DNA from 3 places in the Pseudomonas sp. No.21 genome. Region 2 is predicted to be linked to each of the others. Evidence: predicted binding sites of a transcription regulator. Region 2 holds the regulator's gene; each other region holds the start of a gene.
What was found. The regulator sigma-54, encoded in region 2, starts transcription at its own class of promoters, with help from an activator protein. The targets are predictions, from matches to a motif close to ANTGGCATNNANNTTGCTNT.
Positions count from the first base shown of each region.

Region 1: a site for sigma-54 is predicted at 1,524-1,543, ahead of glnK (P-II family nitrogen regulator). Genes of this name have one in related genera too.
Region 3: a site for sigma-54 is predicted at 1,726-1,745, ahead of ACYJSS_RS09685 (CmpA/NrtA family ABC transporter substrate-binding protein). Genes of this name have one in related genera too.

Region 1 is NZ_BAAJNO010000005.1:339,441-342,710, forward strand. Features, by position in the region: gene ACYJSS_RS12470 (ammonium transporter) at 1-953, opposite strand, end outside; gene glnK (P-II family nitrogen regulator) at 988-1,326, opposite strand; gene ACYJSS_RS12480 (accessory factor UbiK family protein) at 1,736-1,999, shown strand; partial or broken gene ACYJSS_RS12485 (magnesium chelatase domain-containing protein) at 2,035-2,229, shown strand; gene ACYJSS_RS12490 (endonuclease) at 2,558-3,270, shown strand, end outside.
Region 2 is NZ_BAAJNO010000006.1:283,556-286,825, reverse strand. Features, by position in the region: gene rapZ (RNase adapter RapZ) at 1-427, opposite strand, end outside; gene ptsN (PTS IIA-like nitrogen regulatory protein PtsN) at 437-901, opposite strand; gene hpf (ribosome hibernation-promoting factor, HPF/YfiA family) at 915-1,223, opposite strand; gene ACYJSS_RS14455 (RNA polymerase factor sigma-54) at 1,306-2,805, opposite strand; gene lptB (LPS export ABC transporter ATP-binding protein) at 2,947-3,270, opposite strand, start outside.
Region 3 is NZ_BAAJNO010000004.1:275,690-278,959, reverse strand. Features, by position in the region: gene ACYJSS_RS09690 (ANTAR domain-containing response regulator) at 1-374, opposite strand, end outside; gene ACYJSS_RS09685 (CmpA/NrtA family ABC transporter substrate-binding protein) at 390-1,604, opposite strand; gene ACYJSS_RS09680 (YgdI/YgdR family lipoprotein) at 1,797-2,006, opposite strand; gene acnB (bifunctional aconitate hydratase 2/2-methylisocitrate dehydratase) at 2,787-3,270, opposite strand, start outside.

The DNA.
Region 1 (3,270 bases), on a different contig from region 2:
CCCATCGGGCCGACGGTACCGGCGGCCGGGGTGATGGCGACCAGGCCTGCGACCACGCCGGAAGCGATGCCCAGGGCACTCGGCTTACCGTGGGTCAGCCACTCGGCGAACATCCAGCCCAGGGCGGCGGCGGCGGTGGCGATCTGGGTCACCAGCATGGCCATGCCGGCCGTGCCGTTGGCGGCGACCGCGGAGCCGGCGTTGAAGCCGAACCAGCCGATCCACAGCATGGCGGCGCCGACCAGGGTGTAGCCCAGGTTGTGCGGGGCCATCGGGGTGGTCGGGTAGCCCTTGCGCTTGCCCAGGACCAGGCAGGCCACCAGGCCGGCGACACCGGCGTTGATGTGCACCACGGTACCGCCCGCGAAGTCCAGTACGCCCCAGTCCCACATCAGGCCACCGTTGCCGCTCCACACCATGTGGGCGATCGGCGCGTATACCAGGGTGAACCAGATGGCCATGAAGATCAGCATCGCGGAGAACTTCATGCGCTCGGCGAAGGCACCGACGATCAGGGCCGGGGTGATGATGGCGAAGGTCATCTGGAAGGTGATGAACACGCTTTCAGGGAAGGCGGAGGTCAGGCTGTCGACGGTCAGGCCGGACAGGAAGGCCTTGCCGAAGCCACCGACGAAGGAGTTGAAGTTGACGACGCCCTGTTCCATCCCGGTGGTGTCGAAGGCCAGGCTGTAGCCGTAGATGACCCAGAGGATGCTGATCAGGCCGGTGATGGCGAAGCACTGCATCATTACCGAGAGGATGTTCTTGGAACGCACCATGCCGCCGTAGAACAGCGCCAGGCCGGGGATGGTCATGAACAGCACCAGCGCGGTCGCGGTCAGCATCCACGCGGTATCACCACTGTTCAGCACGACCTCGTCGGCGGCCATGGCCAGGCCGGGGGTGACGAGGGACAAAAGGGCTCCTAGCCCTGCGGCTTTACGCAGAGTCATGTTGTTTTCTCCTGGGGCGTTGGGGTTCGGAGGCTTAGATCGCGTCTGTGCCGGTTTCGCCGGTACGGATACGGATGGCCTGTTCCAGATTGACGACGAAGATCTTGCCGTCACCGATCTTGCCGGTGTTGGCTGCCTTGGTGATGGCCTCGATCACGCGGTCCAGCTGATCGTCGGCGATGGCGACATCGATCTTCACCTTGGGCAGGAAATCGACCACGTATTCCGCGCCACGGTACAGTTCGGTGTGACCCTTCTGGCGACCGAAGCCCTTGACCTCGGTAACGGTGATGCCCTGCACGCCGATCTCGGACAGCGACTCGCGCACGTCATCGAGTTTGAACGGCTTGATGATGGCAGTGACTAGCTTCATGAAACTCTCTCCCGTATTGGTGGACTTGCCCCAGGAAAAACGAACCCGGCTCAAGTCTAAGCGCAGTGTCTGGCTTTGTAACGCGTCGAACCGCCCTGGCTCGGCCACTTCGAACGCAAACCAACCGCTTCCGGCGAAACACTCCCCCGCCTCGCCCGACACACCGGTACTGCATCGGTGCATGCGTCATGAGCCCTAAAGCAGAAAGCTTGCCAGCTCCGTCAAAAGCGCTTCTTTTCAAGCAGATACTGGCCGTATGCCCCCTCGGCGGCCGTCGCGGCACCGACGACACGCACCAACTTGGCGCAGCGGAGGATCGGCCGTTGCTCAAAAATCGTGCGCCGCCCATCCGGATCAGCCCGCCACCGCCCGTGGTAGACTGCGCACCGCCTGTCCATGGAAGTCCATCATGCTGCCGCCCAAAGCCCTGCTAGACGCCCTCGGTGCCCACGCCTCCCGCCTGTTCAGCGGTGACACCCCGCTGCCGCGCGCCGAATTCGAAACCCAGTTCAAAGCCCTGCTGCAGAGCGCCTTCAGCAAGCTCGACCTGGTCAGCCGCGAGGAATTCGACAGCCAGATGGCCGTCCTCGCCCGTACCCGCGCCCGCCTCGAGGCCCTGGAAGCCAAGGTCGCCGAGCTCGAAGCCACGCCGACACCGCCGCCGACCGAATGACCCCGGCGGCCGGTGACAGCGATCAAGGAGTGATCATGTCCCTGGCCCTCGTTCACAGCCGCGCCCAGGTGGGCGTGGAAGCGCCGGCCGTCACGGTCGAGGCGCACCTGACCAACGGCCTGCCCTCGCTGGCCCTGGTCGGCCTGCCGGAAACGGCTGTGAAGGAGAGCAAGGACCGCGTCCGCAGCGCCATCCTCACCAGCGGCTTCGAATTCCCGCTGCGTCGCATCAAATGTCGTCAAGCAGTTTTTTTGCTAAATTGAGCAGAGTGCTGGCTTCATGGTCGCTCAGCCGACCCGGATACCACTGGTACCGACATGTGCGGTGAAATTTTCGCGGCGTGGTTGCCTATGGCACGGCTCCGATGCTGGACTGGATGGTTGGGGAAAAGGACATCGAGCCGCACGTGCCGGCGTGGTACTAGACCGAGCGCTAAGACGACAGCCTCTCCAGTAACGACTTCCACTGGAATCAGGAGGCGGGAGGAGGTGCTGTCTCCACAGCACCCGAGCCGGCATTCTAGAATGTCCGCCCTTTCCTGTGGTACTCGCCTCCTCCATGATCCGCTTCCTGACCTTAGCCCTCGCCTTACTCTTCTCGATCACCGCTCTGGGCGAGCCGCCTTCAAACTTCACAGCGGCGAAGGTAGTGGCCAAGCAGAAGATCTTCTTCGATCGTGCCCAGAGCGCAGATGGCGAGCTCTACTGTGGTTGCAAGTGGGATTGGGCTGGGAAGTCTGGCGGCAGGATTAATCCGGAGTCCTGCGGGTATGAAACCCGCAAGCAGCAGTCGCGGGCTGACCGCATTGAGTGGGAGCACATTGTTCCAGCCTGGGTGTTCGGGCACCAGCGTCAGTGTTGGCAGAATGGGGGCCGGAAAAACTGCGTAGCCGATGACCCTGTGTTCAGGGCTATGGAAGCTGATCTGTTCAACCTCTACCCCGCCGTAGGCGAAGTGAACGGCGACCGCAGCAACTACCAATACGGCATGGTAAGCGGTAGCGTCTCACAGTACGGCGCTTGCATTACCAAGGTCGACTTCCGTGCGCGCGCTGCAGAGCCTCGGAATGCAGTCAAAGGGCTGGTCGCGCGGGCGACTTTCTACATGTACGACCGTTATGGCCTGTCCATGTCCCGAAAGCAGCAGCAACTGCTCATGGCCTGGGATCGACAGCACCCTGTTTCTACCTGGGAGAAAAGTTGGGAAAGCCGCACAGCGGCGGTAATGGGCCACGGCAACCCTTTCGTAACCGGAGAGCGTTCCTGGACCTT
Region 2 (3,270 bases):
GGGTGGTGTCGATCTTCAGATCGGCCAGGTCCGAAATGGGCGCGAGCAGCTTCGACTCGTCGAGGATGGCTTCGGCCAGGGAGCGGTCCTCGTTGGTCAGCGGGTGCCGCCGGCGGGTTTCGGAGAAGCGCTTGAGCAGGGTCTCGTCATCCGCGTCCAGGTACAGCACGTCGCATTGGATATGGCGGGTGCGGGCTTCTTCGAGCAATTCGGGGAAGCGCTTGAGCTGGCTGGGCAGGTTGCGTGCGTCGATGGACACGGCGACCTGCGGATGCAGCAGTTCGGTCTGCAGCAGGGCGCGCTCGGCCAGTTCGGGGAGGAGGCCGGCGGGCAGGTTGTCGATGCAGTAGAAACCGTTGTCCTCGAGGACGTCGAGGGCGGTGCTCTTGCCTGAGCCTGAACGGCCGCTGACGATGATCAGGCGCATGGCAAGGTCCTAGCGTCCGTTCTGGACGTCCACTACCACCTGATACAGGCTGTCGCTGCTCTGCGCCACGCGCAGGCGGTCGCGCACTTCGGTGCGGTCCAGCATGCTGGCGATCTGGCGGAGCAATTCCAGGTGCTCGTCGGTAGCGGCTTCGGGGACCAGCAGTACGAACAGCAGGTCCACCGGGGCGCCGTCGATGGCGTCGAAGTCGACGGGGGCCTCCAGGCGCAGCACGGCGCTGATGGGCGCGGCGCAGCCGGGAAGCCGGCAATGGGGGATGGCGATACCGTTGCCGAAACCTGTCGAGCCGAGTTTCTCCCGGGCGATCAGGCTTTCGAAGATATCTTGCGAGTCGAGGTCGGGAAGTTCGCGAGCAACCAGGTTGGCGATCTGTTCCAGGACACGTTTTTTGCTGCCGCCCGGCACGTTCACGAGGGAACGGCCGGGGGTCAGGATTTGCTCAAGTCGGATCATAGGAAGGGGAATGTCAGCGGGCGGTTGCGCCCTGCTGGCGGTTCAGCTGCTTTTCCTTGTGTTTGATCAGTTGGCGGTCGAGTTTGTCCGTAAGCAGGTCGATGGCCGCGTACATGTCTTCATGCTCCGCATTGGCCACGACCTCGCCACCGGCGATGTGCAGGGTGGCTTCGATCTTCTGCTTCAGTTTCTCCACCTGCATGATCACCTGCACATTGGTGATCTTGTCGAAGTGGCGCTCCAGTCTGTCGAACTTCTCGACGACATAGTCGCGCAGGGCGTCGGTCACATCCAGTTGATGTCCACTGATGTTGACTTGCATACCGCTTTCTCCTTATTGCCCGTGTGTAAGAGACAGGCTAACGGGCCTGCCACCGGAACACTTTGGCGTGGATCAATCCGCGTCACATCAGCCGCTTGCGTTCGCTGGAAGGCGCTATCCCGAGGGATTCCCGGTACTTGGCGACTGTGCGGCGGGCCACTTGGATACCCTGTGCTTCCAGTAAACCAGCGATCTTGCTGTCGCTCAACGGCTTTTTGGCATTTTCCGCCGCGACCAGTTTCTTGATGATCGCGCGGATGGCGGTGGACGAGCATTCACCGCCTTCGGAGGTGCTGACGTGGCTGGAGAAGAAGTATTTCAGCTCGTATATGCCACGGGGGGTGTGCATGAATTTCTGGGTCGTGACGCGCGAAATGGTCGATTCGTGCATGCCCACCGCTTCGGCGATGTCATGCAGCACCAGGGGCTTCATCGCCTCGTCGCCGTATTCGAGGAAACCGCGCTGGTGCTCGACGATCTGGGTCGCCACCTTCATCAGGGTCTCGTTGCGGCTTTGCAGGCTCTTGATGAACCAGCGTGCTTCCTGCAACTGGTTGCGCATGAAGGTGTTGTCGGCGCTCGAGTCGGCGCGGCGGACGAAGCCGGCGTAGTGCGGGTTCACGCGCAGGCGAGGGACGGCTTCCTGGTTCAGTTCCACCAGCCAGCGCTCGTTGTGCTTGCGCACGATGACATCCGGCACGACGTACTCGGGTTCGCTGGCTTCGATCTGCGAGCCGGGACGCGGATTGAGACCCTGGATCAGCTCGATCACCTGGCGCAGCTCATCTTCCTTGAGCTTCATGCGGCGCATCAGCTGGCTGTAGTCGCGACTGCCCAGCAGGTCGAGATAGTCGCCCGCCAGGCGTTGGGCCTCGCTCAGCCATGGGGTCTTGGCCGGCAACTGGCGCAGCTGCAGGAGCAGGCATTCGCGCAGGTCGCGAGCGCCGACACCCGCCGGCTCGAACTGCTGGATACGACGCAGGACAACCTCGACTTCGTCGAGCTCGACCTCGAGCTCGGGGTCGAAGGCCTCCACGACTTCCTCGAGGGTTTCCTCCAGGTAGCCGTCATTGTTGATGCAGTCGATGAGGGTGACGCCGATCAGGCGATCGGTATCGGACATGGGCGCCAGGTTGAGCTGCCACAGCAGGTGGCTCTGCAGGCTCTCGCCGACCGAGGTGCGGGAGGTGAAATCCCATTCGTCATCATCGGAGCTGGGCAGGCTGCTGGCGCTGGTCTGGTAGACGTCTTCCCAGGCGGTGTCCACGGGCAGCTCACTGGGGATGCGCTCGTGCCACTCGCCGTCTTCGAGGCTCTCGCTCTCGGAAGTGGGAACGCTGGATTCCTGGAAGCTGGATTCCTGGCTGGCGGAGTTGGGCTGCTGCTCGCTTTCGGCCATGGGGTCGGAGTTGTCGAAGTCCTCTCCTTCCTCCTGGCGTTCGAGCATGGGATTGGACTCCAGTGCCTCCTGGATTTCCTGCTGCAGATCCAGGGTGGACAGTTGGAGTAGGCGGATGGCCTGTTGCAGCTGCGGGGTCATCGTCAGCTGCTGGCCCATCTTCAGGACTAGCGATGGTTTCATGGCAGGGGGCTTAGCACCTTATTCGCCGGCGCGCATGCGCCATCCACTACAGGGCGCCGAGGCGCCACCAGGAAGCAAATTATATGCCTGACCTTGAATGATTTTTCTACTGCTCGCAACTTCTGCGTGCAGGGCTGGCCTTCAGAGGCGGAATTCGTGCCCCAGGTAGACTTCCTTGACCAGCTGGTTGGCCAGGATCTCTTCCGCACTGCCTTCGGCGATGAGTTGGCCGTCATTCACGATGTAGGCGGTTTCGCAGATGTCCAGGGTCTCGCGGACGTTGTGGTCGGTGATCAGCACGCCGATCCCCTTCGCCTTGAGGTGGTGGATGATCTGCTTGATGTCGCCCACGGAGATGGGGTCGACACCGGCAAAGGGTTCGTCGAGCAGGATGAACTTGGGGGCAGTGGCCAGGGCGCGGGCGATCTCGACGCGACGGCGTTCACCACCGGACAGGCTCATGCC
Region 3 (3,270 bases), on a different contig from region 2:
GCCTGGTCGCTCTCGAAGCGGGCGATGGCGACGTCGAGGATCGGTTGCAGGCGCTGGGCGTGGATGCCTTCGACTATGTAGGCGCTGACGCCGGCCTGGATGGCCTGGCGCATGACGCCGAGGTCGTGCTCGTCGGTGAACATGACGATGGGGCGGGGCTGGTCGCGGCTGACCAGCACCACCTGTTCCATGACATCGCGCCCCGGGGATTCGGTGTCGATGAGCACGACATCGGGGCGCACGGCCTCGACCCGTGCGGGCAGGTCGATGGTCAGCCCGGATTCGTCGATGACCTCGAAGCCGGCTTCGACCAGGGCGGTGCGAAGACGACCGACTTTCTTCGCGGTGTCGTTGATCAGCAGGATGCGCAGCATAGGGTGGCCGTCCGGTTACAGGGCGAGGGCGGAGGGTGTGCCGGCGAGGGCGTGCAGGCGGAAACCGCGCGCGTAGCCGGCCGGGTCGCTGCCATCCCAGGTGATGCCGTCCATCAGCGTGGCGCTGCGCATCGGCCCGGGGACTTCGATGCCAAGGGCCTCGGCGGCCTGGCGATAGAGGTCGAGGCGCTGCACCTGGCGGGCGACGCCGAGGTAGTCCGGGTCATCGCGCAAGAGGCCCCAGCGGCGGAACTGGGTCATGAACCAGATGCCGTCGGAGAGGTAGGGCATGTTGACCCGGCCACCGTCGAAGAAGCGCAGCGGGTGGGCGTCTTCCCAGGCGTTGCCCAGGCCGTCGCGGTAGTGGCCGAGGAAGCGCGGCTCGATGGCCGAGAGCGGTGCGTCGACGTACTCGGCGCCGCTGATGAGTTGTGCCGCGCTGCGGCGGTTTTCCTCGCTCTGTTCGATGAAGCGGCTGGCTTCGAGCACGGCCATGGTCAGGGCGCGGGCGGTGTTCGGGTAGGCCTCGGCGAAGGCGGCGGTGACGCCGAGGACCTTCTCCGGGTGGTCGGGCCAGATCATCTGGCTGGTGGCGAGGGTGAAGCCCTGACTCTGGTCCACCGCCAGGGCGCCCCAGGGGCCGCCGGCGCAGAAGCCGTCGATGCGCGCGGCCTGGAGGTGGGCGACCATCTGCGAGGGTGGCACCACCACGCTGTTGACGTCGTGCAGCGGGTGGATGCCATGGGCGGCCAGCCAGTAGGCGAGCCACATGGCGTGGGTGCCGGTGGGGAAGGTCTGGGCGAAGGTCAGCCGTGCACCACCCTGGCGCACGTGGGCGGCCAGTGCCTCGGCAGTGGTCACGCCAGCGCGCCGCAGGGGTTCGGAGAGGTTGATGGCCTGGCCGTTCTGGCACAGGCCCATGAGGATGGCCATGGCGGTGGCGCTGCCGCCGATGCCCAGGTGGATGCCGTAGACCTGGCCATAGAGTGCCTGGGCGGCGTCCAGCTCGCCGGCCAGCAGCTTGTCGCGCAGGGTGGCCCAGGAGGCCTGGCGCTTGAGGTTGAGGGTCAGGCCATAGGGTTGGGCGAAGCCCTGGGTGGCGGCGACGACCAGCGAGGCCGAGTCGGTGAGGGCCATGAAGCCGAGATCCAGCGTGCTCTTTTCCGGTGCATCGCTGCCGGTGACCCAGGCCAGGTTGTCATTGCGTGTGTGCAGTCGGTCGTCGCTCATGCTGTCGCCATCCCATCAACGAAAAGGCGCCGCCCCGGTCTATCGCGGGGTGCGATGACCGATGACGACGCCATTGTCCGGCGGCCCGCCCCGCCGTTGGAGCGGGCCTGATGCGAGTGACGAAGCAAGCGATGTGCCAGGGGCAGAAAGCAAAGCCCCCGCCGGAGCGGGGGCTGAGTGGAGCGGGGCGGATCAGCGTTCGATGATCTGCTTCACCTGGGTCTGCGGGATCTGCTGCTTGCGGCCTTCGCTGTCCTCGAATTCGAGCATGCCGGTGTCTTCGTCCAGCTGCGGCTTGCCATCGCTGGTGAGCATCTGGCCGTCGGTGGTGTTGATCAGGTATTCGCTGGAGCAGCCGGAGAGGCCGACCAGGCAGAGGGCGATGAGGATCCAGTGCTTCATGGTGTTACTCCTTGGAATGAGCGGTTGGGCGCTTCTCCTTGGAACATAGCCGCTGGCGGTGGGCTGGCAAGGCGGGGGAGGGCGAATTCGTGGTGTGCGGCACGGTTCGGCGAGGTGGCGTTTCTTCGGTTCGGTTCTCGGTTCGACGGACCTGGGGCAGCGAAGCGTTTCGCGAATGAATTGGCTATGTCTGCGTTAAGTGTTGCTAGAAGATTTGAGTCCAGCTGATTGCCGAGCTTTGCTGGTGCTTCTGGTTTCGCCCCCCCGGGCGAGTCCCTTTTCCAATCGCTGGAACGCCAGCCCGGTGAAAAGGAACCAAAAAACTTGCCCCTCCATACGGGTCTGGCTTCGCCAGACTCCCCTCGCTCCATCATCGTTACTCGCTACGCTCGCCCTTCGGGCCAGCCTTCGGCTGTTACTACGCTTCGCTTCGTTTCACGACGATTCGCTCGGCCTCCTGGGAAGGGGCGTTGGCGGCTGCTCCAACTTTCTTCACTCGAATCCTCACATCGATGTGCGCATCACCAGCGGGTGTACACCGCGGCTGGTGGCTTTCGTAGGATGGTGTAGAGCGAAGCGAAACCCATGCGGCGGAGGTGGCACGAACCCTTGGGCGCCCGGAAAGGGCCGTGCTTGAGCGCTTGCATTAAAACCACACCAGCTAGCGCAGACAGAGCCAATGAATTCGCTCCCACGGGGTTTGTGAGTGTGGTGCTCGGCGCAAATCGCGCCCATGAAAAAGCCCCGCACGGGGCGGGGCTTCTTCATGGCCGGTGAGGCTTAGGCTTGAACGACCGGGATCTTGGCGTTCGCAGCGGCTTCGCGGTACTCGGCGATCTGGTCGAAGGACAGGTAGCGGTAGACGTCGGCCGCCATGCTGTCGATGTTCTTCGCGTACTCCATGTACTCCTCGACGGTCGGCAGCTTGCCCAGGATGGACGCGACTGCCGCCAGTTCGGCGGAGGCCAGGTAGACGTTGGCGCCATCGCCCAGACGGTTCGGGAAGTTGCGGGTGGAGGTCGAAACCACGGTGGAGTTCGACGCCACGCGTGCCTGGTTACCCATGCACAGCGAGCAGCCCGGCATTTCCATGCGCGCGCCGGCCTTGCCGTAGATGCCGTAGTAGCCTTCCTCGGTCAGCTGGTGCTGGTCCATCTTGGTCGGCGGCGACAGCCACAGGCGGGTCGGAATCGAGCCCTTGACCTTGTCCAGCAGCTTACCGGCAGCGCGGAAGTGGCCGATGTTGGTCATGCAGGAACCGATG